2 regions of the Bacillus sp. GW823-FHT06A11 genome follow, and region 1 is predicted to be linked to the other one. Evidence: riboswitches for the same ligand, from Rfam matches in the RefSeq annotation. Region 1 holds a riboswitch; the other holds the start of a gene.
The links. Region 1 has a riboswitch for cyclic di-GMP ahead of AC1Q8L_RS06795 (SpaA isopeptide-forming pilin-related protein). Riboswitches for the same ligand answer to the same signal wherever they lie in the genome.
Positions count from the first base shown of each region.

Region 1 (10,392 bases):
GTTATTGTGCTGTGCAAGTAGAAGTCATTCAAAGTAAAGGAATGAGTGACGAAAAAGAAAAGGTTACACTGCACCCAATCATTCGAAAAGATCGAGTACAACAGTTACTCGCCCATTTACAATTACCATACGAACTGAATGCAAACATTATTGCATTACCAAAAGCAGCATTACGCCGCTATCTCATTGATAGTTTCATTTTCTTCGCAATGCTAGCAATCCCGTTTATTGGAATAAGTATATACTCTGAAAAGCACTTCATCATGTGGGCATTAATTCCGCTCGCGATCCTCATCTTTACACTTGGATACGCAACATTTACAACAAATGGTTACAGTGTTAACGGAGAACAAATTACACTTGTCTATCGTAGCGTCGGAAAATATACAGGACTTATTAGAAGAAGACATGTCCAATCAATGGAGAAGACACAATCATATTTCCAGCGCCGTGCGGATTTATGTACGTATAAGTTTTCGAGTGCATCATCTAGTTATAAAATAGAGCATACGAGAGTAGAAGATGCGGAGAGAATGCAGAATTGGTATAAGAAGAAGTTAAGTGAGAAATAACTTGAGAAAGCTTGCCTATTATGAAGGGCAAGCTTTTTTGTTATAGGGAAAAGAGTCGTTTAATCCATATATTAGTACAACTACAGCACACATGTATCAATACGTATGCAAAAAGGAGTATGCTTCTATTTCAGGGGAATCTGTGGAATTTTTGATATAAATGGTATACTAAAATATAAATAGTATTAGGAGGTTATATATGATAAGTCAGTTGAAAAGAGAAGCGCTTGATGCATTAAAAGGAAGATGGGGATTAGCGGTAGGGGCAACTTTATTAATTGGAATCCTTATTGGAGCTGTTGAAATGCTAACAACAGGTATTTTCTCGATATTTTGGGGTTGGGAAGAGGCAAGTGATTCACTTACAGTAAGTATTATAGTAATGCTTGTTATTGGTCCATTAACAATAGGTGCCTATTATCTTGTTTTAAATGCAATTCGTGGGACTGATGCTCGCATTGGTCATATATTTAGATGGTTTAGCGATGGAAGTAAGTTGATGAAGTCGTTTTTAACATATTTACTAATGTATGTATACTTGACTCTATGGACATTACTTCTTATTATTCCAGGTATTATTAAATCATTTTCTTATTCTATGACATATTTTATTTTGAATGATCATCCAGAATATACAGCGAATCAAGCGATTACTGAGAGTCGTCATATGATGAATGGACATAAAATGGATTACTTTTTACTATGCTTAAGTTTCTTAGGCTGGTTCATATTAAGTATTCTTACTATAGGAATCGGTTTCTTATGGTTAGCACCGTATTTCTACGCGACATCAGCCGCATTTTATGAAGAGATTTCAAAAGAATATTATAAAAAAGAAGGCACTACTTTCTAATAACCACCTATCCCCTAAAGAATATAGGGCACAGATAGTTTAGATGTTCTGTTTAGGGGGGATTTCAGGATAAGGTATAGGTTTTTATATAAAAATTATGCCCTCTATGTTTTAGCATAGAGGGCTATTTTTTTTGTGAAAGTAATGAATAATATATGTGAAACAAAAAAAGTGAGGTGAATGAGAGTGAGCAAATTTTTAATACCGTATTCGTTTTCTATATTAAGTTTCTTTATTTCAGTAACGGCACTTGATTTATATGATAGGATGGGAAACAATAGTGAGCTGGTTTCGCCGAACATAATCGGTAAGATAATTCAATCTACTGCGCAAATGGGAGTCCTTACATTATATTTCGGAGTACCTATCATTTTAGGTGGCTGTCTACTTGGTGAGCTATTGTTTAGAGGTATCATTTTACGATTTAAACTAAGCTATATTCTATCTTTATTATTATATTTACTTTTAGCTTTTAGTATTGTTTCTGTAACGGTTGGAATTCCAATTACATATGAGGATTCTAATACTACTTTCATGGTAATAACTATGATTTGCGCTGTTACATTCTTTATGGGCCGGAATATATGGGAGAAAAAAGAAATGAATAATGGAGTAACAGAATGAAATATACATGTCCGTGCTGCGGGTATAGAACAATAGAAGAAGAACCACCAGGTACATATGAAATTTGTAATATATGTTACTGGGAAGATGATGAGGTACAGTTTAACGATCCTGACTTTGAAGGCGGTGCAAATGAAGTCTCGTTAAGACAAGCACAGAAAAACTTCATTGCATTTGGTGCTTGCGAGGAATGTTTTGTGAAATCAGTTAGAAAGCCGACTAGCGAAGATGTGAAGGATACTAGTTGGAAGCAAATTAGTTAAATAGATTTAAATAAAAATGTTATTACTCGATGTAACAAGAGTAATAACATTTTTTTATGTAATGATGAAAGAATTAACGGCGTCTTATAAGGTAAAATAATAAAGATGATAACGTAATAGGTAGGCCTGTTTCCAAAAAGGCTTCTAAATTAAAGGATAGAAAATATCGGTCGTTAAACAACATAAAGAAGAAATGATTGTAGGAAATACCTAACACTATAAATAAAGGAATACCGATTTTTAATTCGTGACTTCCTTTTATTTTTCTATAACAAAATTCGCCTATTAAACAACCGATAAGAACAGGAATACTTCCAAGAATTGAAAGCATAATAATAGATACCCAAATCGGCCCCCATGAATCCGCATAATTTGGAACGCTTGTATACTGTAAAACATTCACAATGATAGAAAAAAACAATAAGCATATTAAATAACTAATAGAAAATTTTTTCAATGGAATCATCCTTATAAAATTTCACTTTATTTTTATGAAAATATAAACCTCTTTAAATTATAGATTAGATGTATAAGGATAATCAATTTTTATACATTTCGTGTTTATGGATATATTTTCGATGAATATAAAAGTATAGATGTATAGTCAATGTTATGTATTTGATGTTATCATATTGAATGATATGGAAATTTTTAATGGAATAAGTAACTAAAAATTCAAAGGTAATGCAGCTTTTGTTGTATAAAGAAAATACTTAGTAGTAATCAACAATATTAAAAATAAGATTCGTATTTATATAAATTTAGTAGAAATGGGGTTTTAAAAAGGAATGAGTATCAGCATAACGCGGCAAAAGATTTTGGCGGCCGCTTCTCAAATTGTGCAATGTAAAGGGGTTGCTAAATTAACCTTAGAAGCAGTGGCAAAAGAGGCGGGTGTAAGTAAAGGTGGATTATTGTATCACTTTGCAAATAAAGAAGCTTTAATAGAAGGTATGATAGTCAGAGGGATAGAGGATAATGAGGGCGCTATTTACAATAAAGTAGCGGAAGACTCAGAGAGGAAAGGGAGATGGGTTCGCTCTTTTGTAGAGGAAAGATTAAGTAATGAGAGAAGAACAGAAGAGTTGTCTAGTAGTATGATGGCAGCATTCATGTTAAAACCTGAATTACTTGAGCCATTACAACAATCATTTCAGCAACTGCAAAAGAATATAGAAAACGATGAGATAGATTCAGTTTGTGCAACAATTATTAGATTAGCAGCAGATGGATTATGGTATTCGGAATATTTAGGGGTTGGCAGACTAAGCCCCGAGTTAAGAGAAAAAGTGATTCAAGCTCTTATTAGTAATTCATATAAATAGAATATACGAACTATATAATGCGAAAACAATTCACCGTTACTTATTTAATGTAGTGGTGAATTGTTTTTTTTTATTAGAAAAATAGAACAATTTTATAGAGTATTGAATTATAACCGTCCAGACGGTATAGTAATATTTGGTTTAAGAGGAAAATGAAACAAAAAAAGAATAAAAGATATTTTTAGCACACTATTCGAAAGGATAGGCCGCAAAGCTTAGAGTCTACGGTAATACATATTGGTTACTAAGATCGTCTGGTTGCACATTTTTGATGCAACCGGACGGTCTTTTTTTGTTATATAAATATAAAAAATAGGAGGGAACTATGCAAATGAAAAGTACTAAAAGGCATATTTCAATGGTTTCATTAGTTTTTCTAGTATTATTTTCAGTGCTGAATGTGTGGGCTCCAGTTATTCAAGCTGCTGTGATGAAAAGTCCAGTGGACGAAATTAATATTTCCCGTACTGATGGCACGACATCTGAACCGTATCAAGCCTCAGATGGTATGAAAGTAGAAGTGAAGTGGTCAGCTAAAGAAAAAATAAAAAGTGGAGATCAATTCACAATTGATATGCCAAAAGAGTTTCGAAAAGACCTTATGAATATGAGTTTTCCTTTAAAAGATGCTGAAGGAAAAACAGTTGGTACATGTGAGATGAAAAAGGGTCTATTAACGTGTACTATGGGTGATTACGTAGAAGGAAAGAATAACATTAAAGGTTCTTTATTCGTAGAATTCTACTTTGGTCTAGAAGCATATGATGGTGTTAAAGAAATTCCATTAGAATTTAACGTTGATGGTCAAATCGTCAATAAAGAAGTAAGTGTAAATAATACGACAGAGAGACCGAAGCCACAGCCCAATACGGAAAATTTATTGAAATGGGGTTCTTATAATCAAGAAGATCCTTCAATTGCTGATTGGCTTGTATACGTAAATGCAACTGGGACAGAAATGCAAGATCTTAAATTAACAGATACATTAGGACCTGGGCATGAGTTAATTACAGACAGCGTAGTATTAGAAGAGGCTGTATTTGAAGATGGTTATGCACCAACAAATATTAAGCCAGCAGATTTATCTAACATTAAAATAAATGCAACGAAGACTGGATTTACAATTGAATTTCCCGACAGTTCAAAAGGCTATATTTTAAGATATAAAACAAAGATTACTAATCCTGCTGCAAAGCCTCATAAAAATACTGTGAAATTAGAAGGTAAAAATATTAAAACTGAAGAAAAAGTAGGACAAGTATTTGTAAGTGGTGGGGGAGGATCCGGTTCAGGTGACAATAATCCACCTAGCATTGAAAAAAATATAGTTGATGAGAATGGCAAGCTTGTAGAGAATGAGCAGTTAACACAAATGGATCAAGTTATTCAATACCAAGTTGGTACACATATACCGAACGATCCTCCTAAATACACATCTATGGTAATTAGTGATGATTTAGAAGATGTTTTAGAAGTATTAGAGGCAAAAGTGTATGATCAAAATGGCCAAGATATTACTTCTAAAGGAACGTTAAATATAGATAAACAAAGAAGTGAAGTAACATTTACATTTGGTGAGAGTTTTGACTATAAGTCATATGAAGACCAGATAATTAACCTTAGTATTAAGGCGAAAATTAAAAATAATGCAGACTTATCTTCTTACGTAGATAAGAAGATTCCTAATAAAGCGGAATTACATTTTGATGATAAAACATTAACATCAAAAGAAGTAACTATTACGCCGCCTGAAGCTCCAAAAGATGGTACAGTATCGCTTCATAAAATAGATTCTGAGAATCCGAACAAAGGGTTAAAAGGTGCCGAATTTGAAGTTCGAAATAGTGCAAATGAAGTTGTTGTAAAACTGAAAACGGACGAAAAAGGTTTTTCAGTACCTCAAACTTTAGCTCCTGGGACGTATAAAGTTTATGAAACAGTAGCACCAGAAGGATATCAAAAATTAACAAGCCCAGTAGAGGTTACACTTCAAGCTGGAGAAATAAAAACAATTGAAATTAAAAATACTATGCAAAAGGGTCAAATTGAAGTAAAGAAAATTGATTCGGAAAATGGTGAAAAACCATTAGCAAATGCAGAGTTTGATATAGTAAAAGACGGTGTAGTAGTCGAACATATTGTTACAGATAAAGATGGTAAGGCAATCTCTAAACCGTTAGCACCAGGAAAATATATTTTAAAAGAAACAAAAGCACCTGAAGGCTACCAATTAAAAGAAACAGAGTTCGAAGTAAATGTAACAGGGGACGGCATATTCCCAATACAAGTGGAAAATGCAATGGTAGACAAAGGTAATATAGAAATTACAAAAGTGGACAAAGAAAACGGGGCAGTATTAGCCGGTGTCGAATTTGAAGTCCAAGATGAGAAAGATGACGTAGTAAGAAAAGTAGTAACAGATAAAGATGGAAAAGCAAACGTTTCAGATCTATCAGTAGGAAAGTACAAATTAGTAGAGACGAAAAGCTTACCAGGTTACAAAAATCTAGCAGAACCAGTACGATTTGAAATTAAAAAAGGTATGACAAAAGCTTTAGTAATAAAAGTAGAAAATGAGCAGTTAGACAAAGGCTCAGTAGAAATTACAAAAATAGATAAAGATAGTCAAAAAGTATTAGAAGGCGTAGTCTTCGAAGTGCAAGATGAGCAAGGAAAAGTAGTAACAGAAGTAAAAACAGATAAAGATGGTAAAGCAAAAATCTCAGATTTATCAGTAGGAAAGTACAAATTAGTAGAGACGAAAAGTTTACCTGGCTACAAAATGCTAACAGAACCAGTATCATTCGAAATTACAAAAGGTATGACAACAGTCCTATCATTGAAAGTAGAAAATGAACAGTTAGATAAAGGTTCAGTAGAAATTACAAAAGTAGATAAAGACAACAAAAAAGCATTAAAAGGCGTAGTCTTTGAAGTTCAAGATGAAGCTGGAACAGTAGTAAAGGAAGTAAAAACAGATAAAGATGGTAAAGCAAAAATCTCAGATCTATCAGTAGGAAAGTACAAATTAGTAGAGAAAGAAAGTTTACCAGGCTATAAGAAACTAACAGATCCAGTATTATTTGAAATTAAAAAAGGCATGACTGAAGTTCTATCATTAAAAATAGAAAATGAAATGGTAGATACGGGAAATGTAGAGATAACAAAGATAGATAAAGATAATAAAGCACCGTTAGCGGGAGTAACATTCATCGTCCAAGATGAAAAGGGGAATGAAGTTACAAAAGTAACGACAGATAAAGATGGAAAAGCAAATGTTTCAGATTTACCTGTAGGAAAGTATGAATTAGTAGAGGTAGAAAGTTTACCTGGTTATAAAAAGCTAGAAAAACCAGTATCATTTGAAATCAAAAAAGGCATGACCGAGGTTCTATCATTAAAAGTAGAAAATGAAATGGTGGATACAGGGAATGTAGAGATAACAAAAATAGATAAAGATAGTAAAGCTCCATTAGAAAATGTTGTATTTGAAGTACGTGATTCAAAAGGAAAAGTAGTTGCGAAAGTAACGACGGATAAAGAAGGAAAAGCAAACGTTTCAGATTTACCTATTGGGAAGTATGAGTTGGTGGAAGTAGAAACACCGGCAGGATACAAACCACTAGAAAAGCCAGTTTCATTCGAAATTGAAAAGGGTAGAGTAACAGCGCTAAAGCTAACAGTAGAAAATGAATTAGTGGATACAGGAAATGTAGAAATTACAAAAGTAGATAAAGAAAATAAAGATGCTTTAGCTGATGCAGTATTTGAGATTCAAGATGCAGCAGGACAAGTAGTCGCTAAAATAACGACAGATAAAAAAGGACAAGCACAAGTTACTAATTTATCAGTCGGCACATACAAGTTAGTAGAAGTAAAGGCACCAAAAGGGTATAAACAATTGGTAGATCCGATTGCTTTCCAAATTGAAAAAGGCATGACAAAATCTCTTGCTTTAACAGTAGAAAACGAAATGTTAGACAAGGGAAATGTGGAAGTAACAAAAGTAGATAAAGATAGTCAAAAAGTATTAGAAGGCGTAGTCTTCGAAGTTCAAGACGACAAAGGAAAAGTAGTAACAGAAGTAACGACAGATAAAGATGGAAAAGCAAACGTTTCAGATCTATCAATAGGAAAATACAAATTAGTAGAGACGAAGAGCTTACCAGGTTACAAGAAGTTAACGGAACCAGTATCATTCGAAATTAAAAAAGGTATGACGAAAGTTTTATCATTGAAAGTAGAGAACGAGCTGTTAGATAAAGGTTCAGTAGCGATTACAAAAGTAGACAAAGAAAGTGGCGCAGTATTAGCGGGCGTAACATTCGAAGTGCAAGATGAAAAAGATAAAGTAGTAACAAAAGTAACGACAGATAAAGAAGGACAAGCAAACGTTTCCGATTTATCAGTAGGGAAATATAAGCTAGTAGAGGTAGAAAGCTTACCAGGATATAAAAAACTAGCGAAGCCAGTATCATTCGAAATCAAAAAGGGTATGACAGAAGTTTTATCACTAAAAGTAGAGAACGAATTAGTAGATAAAGGCTCAGTAGAAATTACAAAAGTGGACAAAGAAAGTGGCGTGTTATTAAAAGGCGTAACATTCGAAGTGCAAGATGAAAAAGGCAAATTAGTAACGAAAGTAAAAACAGATAAAGAAGGAAAAGCGAAAATTTCAGATCTATCTGTAGGAAATTACAAACTAGTAGAAGTAGAAAGCTTACCAGGCTACAAAAAGCTAACAGAGCCAGTATCATTCGAAATTAAAAAGGGTATGACAGAAGTCTTATCATTAAAAGTAGCGAATGAACAGTTAGACAAAGGTTCAATAGAAATCACAAAAGTAGATAAAGATAGTCAAAAAGTATTAGAAGGCGTAGTCTTCGAAGTACAAGACGAACAAGGTAAAGTAGTAAAGGAAGTAACAACAGATAAAAATGGTAAAGCAAAAATCTCAGACTTATCTGTAGGAAAGTACAAATTAGTAGAGAAAGAAAGCTTACCAGGTTACAAACAATTAACAGAACCAGTATCGTTTGAAATCAAAAAAGGAATGACAGAAGTTCTATCATTAAAAATAGAAAATGAAATGGTAGATACGGGAAATGTAGAAATTACAAAAATAGATAAAGATAATAAGGCACCGTTAGCAGGTGTAGTCTTTGAAGTTCAAGACGACAAAGGCAAGGTGGTAACGAAAGTAACGACAGATAAAGCTGGAAAAGCAACAGTTTCAGATTTATCTGTAGGAAAGTACAAGTTAGTAGAAGTAGAGAGTTTACCAGGCTACAAAAAATTAGAAAAGCCTGTACCATTTGAAATTAAAAAAGGTATGACAAAATCTTTAACGTTCACTGTAGAAAATGAAATGGTAGATACGGGGAATGTAGAAATCACAAAAATAGATAAAGACAGTAAAGCACCATTAGAAAATGTTGTATTTGAAGTACGTGATTCAAAAGGAAAAGTAGTTGCAAAAGTAACAACGGATAAAGAAGGAAAAGCAAACGTTTCAGATTTATCTATTGGAAAGTATGAGTTAGTAGAAGTAGAAACACCGGCAGGATACAAACCACTAGAAAAGCCAGTTTCATTTGAAATTGAAAAAGGTAGAGTTACAGCATTACAATTGACTGTAGAAAATGAATTAGTGGATGTAGGAAATGTAGAAATTACAAAAGTAGACAAAGAAACGAAAGATGCTTTAGCTGATGCTGTATTTGAGATTCAAGATGAAGCAGGACAAGTAGTTGCTAAAATAACGACAGATAAAAAAGGACAAGTACAAGTTACTAATTTATCAGTTGGAACATACAAGTTAGTAGAAGTAAAAGCACCAAAAGGATATAAGCAATTGGTAGATCCGATTACTTTCCAAATTGAAAAAGGCATGACAAAATCTCTTGCTTTAACAGTAGAAAATGAAATGTTAGACAAGGGAAATGTAGAAGTAACAAAAGTAGATAAAGATAGCCAAAAAGTATTAGAAGGCGTAGTCTTCGAAGTACAAGATGAGCAAGGCAAAGTAGTAACAGAAGTAACGACAGATAAAGAAGGAAAAGCAAAAGTTTCAGATCTATCAGTAGGAAAATACAAATTAGTAGAGACGAAGAGCTTACCAGGTTACAAGAAGTTAACGGAACCAGTATCATTCGAAATTAAAAAAGGTATGACAAAAGTCTTATCATTGAAAGTAGAGAATGAAAAGTTAGACAAAGGTTCAGTGGAGATTACAAAAATGGCCGCTGAAAGCAAGGAAGTCTTATCAGGAGCTGTGTTTGAAGTTCATGATGACAAGGGAAAAGTAGTAGTGAAAGTAACAACAGATAAAGATGGAAAGGCAAAAATCGCAGATCTATCTGTAGGTAACTACACACTAGTAGAAGTAGAAGCACCAAAAGGATATGAAAAATTAACTAATCCAATTCCATTTGAAATTACAAATGGAATGATAAATGCAGTTCAATTAGAAGTATTAAACAAATTGAATCATTTAGCACCACCAGGTCCAGAAACACCAGATCCAGAAAAACCTGGAACACCAGATCCAGAAAAGCCTGGAACACCGAATCCAGAAAAGCCTGGAACACCAGATCCAGAAAAGCCTGGAACACCAAATCCAGAAAAGCCTGGAACACCAAATCCAGAAAAGCCTGGAACACCAGATCCAGAAAAGCCTGGAACACCAAATCCAGAAAAACCTGGGACACCAGATCCAGAAAAACCTGGAATACCGAATCCAGAAAATCCTGAAA
Region 1 is NZ_JBXAHS010000001.1:1,353,629-1,364,020, reverse strand. It holds gene AC1Q8L_RS06825 (PH domain-containing protein) at 1-572, shown strand, start outside; gene AC1Q8L_RS06820 (DUF975 family protein) at 772-1,425, shown strand; gene AC1Q8L_RS06815 (hypothetical protein) at 1,606-2,049, shown strand; gene AC1Q8L_RS06810 (CPCC family cysteine-rich protein) at 2,046-2,312, shown strand; gene AC1Q8L_RS06805 (hypothetical protein) at 2,386-2,769, opposite strand; gene AC1Q8L_RS06800 (TetR/AcrR family transcriptional regulator) at 3,101-3,637, shown strand; cyclic di-GMP riboswitch class I at 3,811-3,903, shown strand; gene AC1Q8L_RS06795 (SpaA isopeptide-forming pilin-related protein) at 3,963-10,392, shown strand, end outside.

Region 2 (7,833 bases), on a different contig from region 1:
TTCATGTATGTATCCCATTGATCTACCGCTAATTCTAACGGGATACCAATTGTAGAAATAAAATGGAATGTAGCACCTTTCTCCGCTAATGCTAGCATACGGCTAGTTCCTTGGACATTTATATTTTCAAATTGTTTTACATCTCCAAAATGTCTTACATCTGCACCGCAATGAATTATCGTATCCATCTTAGAACTGATGAACATAAATTCTTCTTCGCTCATCCCAAGATACTCTTCCCCCAGATCACCAGCTACGGCCTGTATACGCTGTAACCATTCTTCACATATATCACTAAAGTAGCCTGTTAATGTATCTATAATTCTTTGTTGCACATCTTTGGTTGGTCTTACTAAACAATAAATAGTAGCAGATGTATCTCTCAACAATTCATATAATATGTGTGATCCTAAATAACCAGTAGCTCCTGTTAAAAAGACATTTAAAATCTGGGTTTCTTCCAAAACGTTTGCATACGTAATAGTATCTGGTTCGTGAATCACTTTATATTCACGAAATACTTCTTCTTTCTCTACTTTTACTTCTCGCTCAATTCGAGCTAATCCATATATCGTTCTTTCTTTAAAGAAATCTTGAATTGTTAAATGTGAAAAATCTTCTTTTAACAATGTTAAGACTCGTAATACTTTTAATGAATGTCCACCAATTGTAAAGAAATCATCATGTACTCCAACTTTTGAAATTCCTAATACTTCCGCCCAAGCGCGCGCTATTTGTTTCTCTGCTTTATTAGAAGGTGCAACATATTCTTGTAGACGAACCGGTTCATACTTTTCTTCTAGCTGAGCTAACTTCTTAACATCAATCTTTTTATTAGGTGTAAGTGGCAATTCATTAATATAAATTAGTTTAGATGGCACCATATAATCTGGTAATTGCTCTTGTAACTGATAAACTAATTCTGGTATTTCTTTTTTATTTAAAGTTGTATAGAACGCGATTAAATATTGGCTACCTTCCTTACTCTTCTTAGCAAAAACAGCATTTTCTTTTATATTATGATTTTGAGAAATTTTACTTTGGATTTCTCCTAGTTCAATACGATGTCCTCTAATCTTTACTTGATCATCTTTCCGATGTAAAAATTCTATATTTCCATCCTCTAACAACTTAACAATATCACCTGTTTTATATATATTAACTATAGGATTGAAAGGGTTCTGAATAAAAGCTTCAATTGTTTTATTAGGCTTATTAAAATACCCTTTTGCTAATCCTACTGAATCTATATATAATTCACCAGGTACACCAATTGGACAAAGATTCATATTCTCATCCAAAATCATAACTTGATAATTAGCACATGGTTTACCAATGGGAATACTCGCAACATCCTCATTTAACTGACTAGGTATTTTATAGGTTGTCGTCACTACAGTACATTCTGTCGGTCCGTATACATTATGAATTTCAACATTTGTACCTATTCTTTCTCTCCACAATTTAATAACCTCTACAGGCAACATTTCACCGCCAATCGCAATTCTTTTTAGGGAAGCTAGCTTATATATATCTTCTTCTGCTAAATAAGTTGCTACTTGTCGAACAAAAATTGTTGCTAATGCCAAGATCGAAGTTGCTTTCACTTTATAGATTGCATTTGCAAATGCTTCTACAGACAATCGCTCTTCCTCTAATAATACATACAAATTTCCTCCGCAGAATAAAGAAGCAAATGACTCCCATACAGAAGCATCGAAACTAAAGGAAGGAAATTGGGCAAATACATCCTCTTCTGTCAATTCATATTGCTTTTGCATCCAAGTGTACAGATTAACAACGCCTCTATGTGTTAACATCGTTCCCTTTGGATTCCCTGTTGAACCAGATGTATAAATCATATAAGCTACATCATCACAATGAATAGACAACTTTACATCTATATCTTCACAAGTTTCACTATCATACATTGAAACTGTTTGAACCCCATCACATGTTATAGGCGTCTCTTTCATCAATATAACTTTCGCTTGGCTATCTTGAATAATGTACTGTATTCTACTTTCCGGATAATCTGGATCAATCGGAACATACGCTGCACCAGCTTTTAATATAGCTACCATACTTACTACTGTGTCTATGCTACGTTTCATAAATATTCCAACATAGTCTCCTAATTGGACGCCATTTTTAATTAACATATGAGCTATTTGATTACTTTTTTTATTTAGCTCCTCATAAGTTAAAGTACCTTCCCTTGAAGATAAAGCTATACGATTTGGAAATTGAGTAACAGTATTATAGAACATATCGACGATACTTTTCTCAGGATATACTGCTGTCGTATCATTCACTTGACTATAAAGTGCCATCTCGGCCTCTGTAATAATATTAAAATTTTTTATATAATTATTCTTATTTTGTGATGTACCAATTAAAACACCTTGTATTTGTTGTGCATAACGAGTAATCGTTGTTTCCTTCCAATTAACACTATTAAATATTATTTCTACACTTTGCATATTTTTACTAAATACAAATTGTAATGTATTCGTGTCTTGTAGCTCATAATATGTTTCACCAATAATAATAGGTGACATTTCATATAATGTATTACCGTTTTGAAACTCTTCTATTTCTTCCTCATTCATTTCTTTAATTTGTTCCAGTTGCTCTTCAATCTGTAAATTCAAACTTTCATAGGAGAGAAAATTAGAAACTTCAATAGTAATCGGAAATAAACTTCCTCTTACATGATAAAGCACGACAATATGTTTTTCTTTAGAAATATGATATAACCACGTTGCAGTCGCTCCTATTAAATCTACAATGTGAGTCAAATTTGGAAATAGTTCAGTTTTCCTTTTTATCCTAAGTTCCGTTCCTTGCACATCTTTAGGTATTTTAATACTTCCTTCTACTTTCCCTAAAAATTCTTTTACCATCTCATTATAAGAAATTGCTAATTTCATATTTATGTAAATTCCTCTCTTAAATATAATAAAGGTGTGAAAATTCACACCTTTTTCATCCCTTATTAACGGGCAGATTCGTTCAATTCATAATCAATAGCGGAGATATCCCCTTTGATTAGAATTGAACTTTCTCCTTATTCGCTTTTAAACTCACCAATAAGCTCTTGTAATTCCTGAGAAAGCCAACTTAAAGAAGTCGCTAATTCTGCAATAACTTGTACTGATATTTCTTGCTCTTTCATGCTTTCTTCAACATTACTACTGCTGTTGGCATAAGTGTTTGCAATATGTGATAATTCATTTACGACTTGAACGATATTCTGGCTATTTTGTAAAATGTCACTCGAATTACCCGAAACAGCTTTTACTTGATCTGTAACAGATTGCGCTGATTTGGAGATTTTTTCAAAGAAATCTCCACTACTTTGAACAAGTGAAATTCCAGTTTCTACTTCTTTTGAACCTTTTTGCATTGAAACTACAGCATCTTCTGTCTCAGCTTGTGTTTCACCAATTAATTTCGCTATATCTTTAGCAGACGCTTCCGTTTGTTCTGCTAATTTTCGTACTTCATCAGCAACAACTGCAAACCCTCTCCCAGCTGCTCCAGCACGTGAAGCCTCAATAGAAGCATTTAAAGCTAATAAATTGGTTTGATTTGAAATACCTGTAATTACAGTTACGATATCACTAATTTCTTTTGACCTTGTTTCTAACGAATAAATGATGGAAGATAAATCTTGTACTGCATTTTGAATTAAACTCATTTGATTAATAATTTGTCCAATCACTTCATTACCTTCAATTGAATGTTGCTCCATACCTTCAGAAGCAACCGCAACTTGTTTTGCAGCCCCAGTTATTTCTTCTACCTTATCTTCCATTCCATGTACAATTCCTAAACATTGTTGTACTGAAGTTTTTTGAGACTGTGCCCCTACTCTTAAACCTTCAATAGAACTTGCAATCTCTTGAACTGCCATGCTGTTTTCCTCTGTACTCGCCGACAATTCTTGTGAAGAAGAAGAAACTTGCTCAGCAGTTTGCCTTACTTTATCTATAATCCCTTTAAATTTTTCAATCGTGTTATTGAAATAAACATTAATAATTCCAATATCATCTGGTCTTTCTTTTAATTTAATACTCAAGTCACCTTCACCAATTTTACGTAACCCTTCTCGTAAATCTTTTAATGGCGCTAACGAGTGACGCACGATAAAGAATTGAGTAATAGTCGCAATCGCTAATGAAATAATGATAAAGAGTAAGCCCTGTATCATAAACTTCTCTTTTGTAATAGGAACAATGGAAGCATCTAAGTCAGCCGCAATAATTGCAACAATATTGTTTTCTCCATCTGTAATTGGTTCTAATATTGTTACCCACGAACCTATTTCATCTTCATATACTTCTGTCATTTGGGCCTTTTTCGTATCAATGACTTTATCGTATGCCTTCATCCAATGAGCGGGTTGTTCATAATAATCTCCCGGCTTTATAGGGAACGCATTTGTTAACTCTGTAGTCAAACCAACGAGTTGTAATTCTCGCTTTTCATTCGGCTTTGCTCCTGTAACATACGTTTGTCCAACACTTTTCAATTCTTTTGACACTTCATCTAATTTCTCTGTTAACTTTTCTTTTTTCACTTTTTCGGCTGTAGGATCTTTCGCCATGTCTCTAACTAATTCTACATCCAATTTTTTCAATACTATTTCTCCTGTTTCAATAGACTGCCTTTCAAATAAAGACATCATACTATTTTGAAACATGTTGAAACTTAACGCACCCATACTTCCAACAAGTGTCAAAATAACTAATACGGTTAATAAGACGTTCTTTTGAAGGAACGATAACTTATGCCAATATTTTTTCATTAATATCCACCTTCCTTAATTAACATAACAAAAAAACAAAATATACGAATATTTTGTTTGAAAATGATTCTCAATATATTCGAGAATAAAAAAAAGCCAATGTAAAAGCATTGGCCAAGACCAACCCTATCCGTCCGGTAACTGGCTAGCATAGCCTTTCGACCTTAGCTCCTGTAGTTTTGCGTCCTCATGTTTCCATCAGTTTGCCTTTCTCGCTGAACGAGTTGAACGATATGGGAGTTCTATGAGAATTAATTTATTCTCTTTCAAAGATTACAACATATAAATCAAAATGTCTACTTATTTAGAGATATAAATACAAATTTTTAATGCATTGCTTTTTCGAAATAATTTCAAAAAGTACGTGAATGTTACTTTTTTTGTGTTATATAATAAAAAATGTATAAATAACAAGGATTTCTTCGGGTATTTATTTAATTTTCATTCAAATTAAACTATTCGAATATATCTTAACTAATGAATTTCGGAGGTAGTTTATCATGTTTTGGCTACAATTTCTTACCTTGTTACTCTGTATTTTTATTGGTGCACGCCTAGGCGGAGTTGGTTTAGGAGTAATGGGTGGAGTTGGTATGGCAATACTCGTTTTTGTCTTCCACTTACAACCAACCGCGCCTCCTATCGATGTAATGCTTATGATTTTGGCAGTAATTACAGCCGCTGGTGCTTTGCAAGCTGCTGGAGGAATGGACTATCTTGTTCATCTAGCTGAAAAAGCATTGCGAAAAAATCCAAAGCGTATTACTTTTTTTGCTCCAATTGTTACTTATTTATTCACACTATGTGCAGGTACTGGTCACGTTGCCTATTCTGTACTTCCTGTTATTGCAGAAGTCTCTCGTGAATCAGGGATTAGACCGGAACGCCCAATGTCGATTGCCGTAATCGCTTCTCAGCAAGCAATTACAGCTAGTCCAATTTCAGCTGCCACAGTTGCTCTTTTAGCAATGTTAGCTGACTATAAAATCACTTTATTAGATATTTTAAAAGTGAGTATTCCTTCTACTTTCATTGCTTGTATGTTAGCAGCATTCGTTGCTAGTAAGATGGGAAAAGAATTAAATGAAGACCCTGAATACTTGAAACGATTAAAAGAAGGAATGATTCCTAAGCTTGAAGAGAAAAAAGAATTTGTAGGTATAAAGGGCGCTAAATTATCAGTTATCCTTTTCCTAGTAGGAACCTTCCTTGTTGTACTTCTTGGTTCATTTGAAACACTTCGCCCAGGATGGATAGTTGATGGAAAGTTAGCTCGTCTTTCCATGCCGAACACAATTGAGATGGTTATGTTAACTATCGCGGCTCTTATTATTATTTTCTGTAAACCAAATGTAGAAAGCATTGTGTCTGGTAACGTCTTTAAAGCAGGAGCAACAGCAGTTGTTGCTATTTTCGGTATCGCTTGGATGGGAGATACTTTCTTTAATGGAAACTTAAATATGATTCAAGGATCTATTCAGCATTTAGTAACAAGTGCACCTTGGCTATTTGCCATCGCACTATTCATTCTATCTATTTTACTGTACAGCCAAGCAGCAACAGTACGTGCCTTAATGCCACTTGGACTATCCCTTGGTATTCCACCAGCGCTACTGATTGCGATGTTCCCTGCAGTAAATGGATATTTCTTCATTCCGAACTATGGAACAATCGTTGCTGCCATTAACTTTGACCGTACTGGTACAACAGGTATCGGTAAATACGTATTAAATCATAGCTTTATGATTCCAGGCTTAATTGCAACATTTACTTCTATCGGCATTGGAATGCTTTTAATTTCTATTATGTTTTAAAGAAAAAGCACAAACCCTTATTTAAAAAGGTTTGTGCTTTTTTAATCAAATGTTTGTTTAAATTTTTTGGGCAGTCTACTTCTCGATGTAGCACTTAAAATACTACATGTCCTTTTCTACAAACTTCTCTTTACTTCTTCAGCTAATTTTCTCGTACTTTCATACGCAGATTCAGCTAAACTAATTGCTGAAATAACTGAAACACCGTCCGCACCCGCTTCTATAACTGCCGCTGTATTTTCAATTGTAATCCCACCAATACCAACGATTGGCACTGTAATTCCTTGTTCTCTAAAATAAGCTAATCCTTTCGTTCCTTGAACCGCTTTCGTATCTTTTTTCGTACTCGTTGGAAAAATAGGTCCAACGCCTAAATAATCTGCTCCATTTTCGATTGCAAAGCGTGCTTCTTCAATTGTATGAGCAGATACGCCGATAATTTTATCTCCCATTTTTTCACGAACAGATGTAATCCCTTCATCATCTTGTCCTACATGAACACCATCTGCATCTAATTCAATGGCTAATTCTACATCATCATTTACAATGAAAGGAACACTATATTCCTTACAAAGCGTCTGCAATTCTTTTGCAAAGCGCACTCTATCTCCTCCGATTAAAGAACCTTCCCCCTTCTCGCGAAACTGAAAAAGTGTCACTCCACCATCTAACGCTTCTTTCAATACAGCTAAAGGATCCCTCGTGCAGTTATTACTTCCCATAATAAAATACACTTGCAATAGGTTAGACATTTTCTTTGTTTCAATGCGCATCATGTGTTTCATCCCCCTTACTCTAACTCCTCAATCTTCCCATATTTCTCTATATCAGCTGAAGTTGTATTCGCTAATTGATTTAAAAATTCAATTTGGAAACTACCTGGCCCTTTTTCTACTGTTTTAGCAGCTGCCAGTTCCGAAGCTACACCATAAAACGTTAATGCTGCTACAGTTGCCTTTACATAATCTTTTTCAACTGCTACAAATGCTCCTATTACTGAAGTTAGTAAACACCCTGTTCCCGTAACTTTCGTTAAAATAGGGTGACCGTTTCGAATAAGAACAGTTCGCTCTCCATCTGTAACAACATCTTCTTTTCCAGTAATGACCGCAACTGTATTCAATTCGTCTGCTGCCTGCCTTGCAATGCTTACAACATTGCCCTTTCCAGTACCAGCGTCTACCCCTTTAATTTCCCATTTTTCAT
Region 2 is NZ_JBXAHS010000007.1:110,954-118,786, reverse strand. It holds gene AC1Q8L_RS25370 (non-ribosomal peptide synthetase family protein) at 1-2,933, opposite strand, end outside; gene AC1Q8L_RS25365 (methyl-accepting chemotaxis protein) at 3,071-4,813, opposite strand; cyclic di-GMP riboswitch class I at 4,947-5,031, opposite strand; gene AC1Q8L_RS25360 (anaerobic C4-dicarboxylate transporter family protein) at 5,314-6,627, shown strand; gene thiE (thiamine phosphate synthase) at 6,744-7,403, opposite strand; gene thiM (hydroxyethylthiazole kinase) at 7,418-7,833, opposite strand, start outside.
Region 2: another riboswitch for cyclic di-GMP. It lies ahead of AC1Q8L_RS25365 (methyl-accepting chemotaxis protein); the one in region 1 lies ahead of AC1Q8L_RS06795 (SpaA isopeptide-forming pilin-related protein).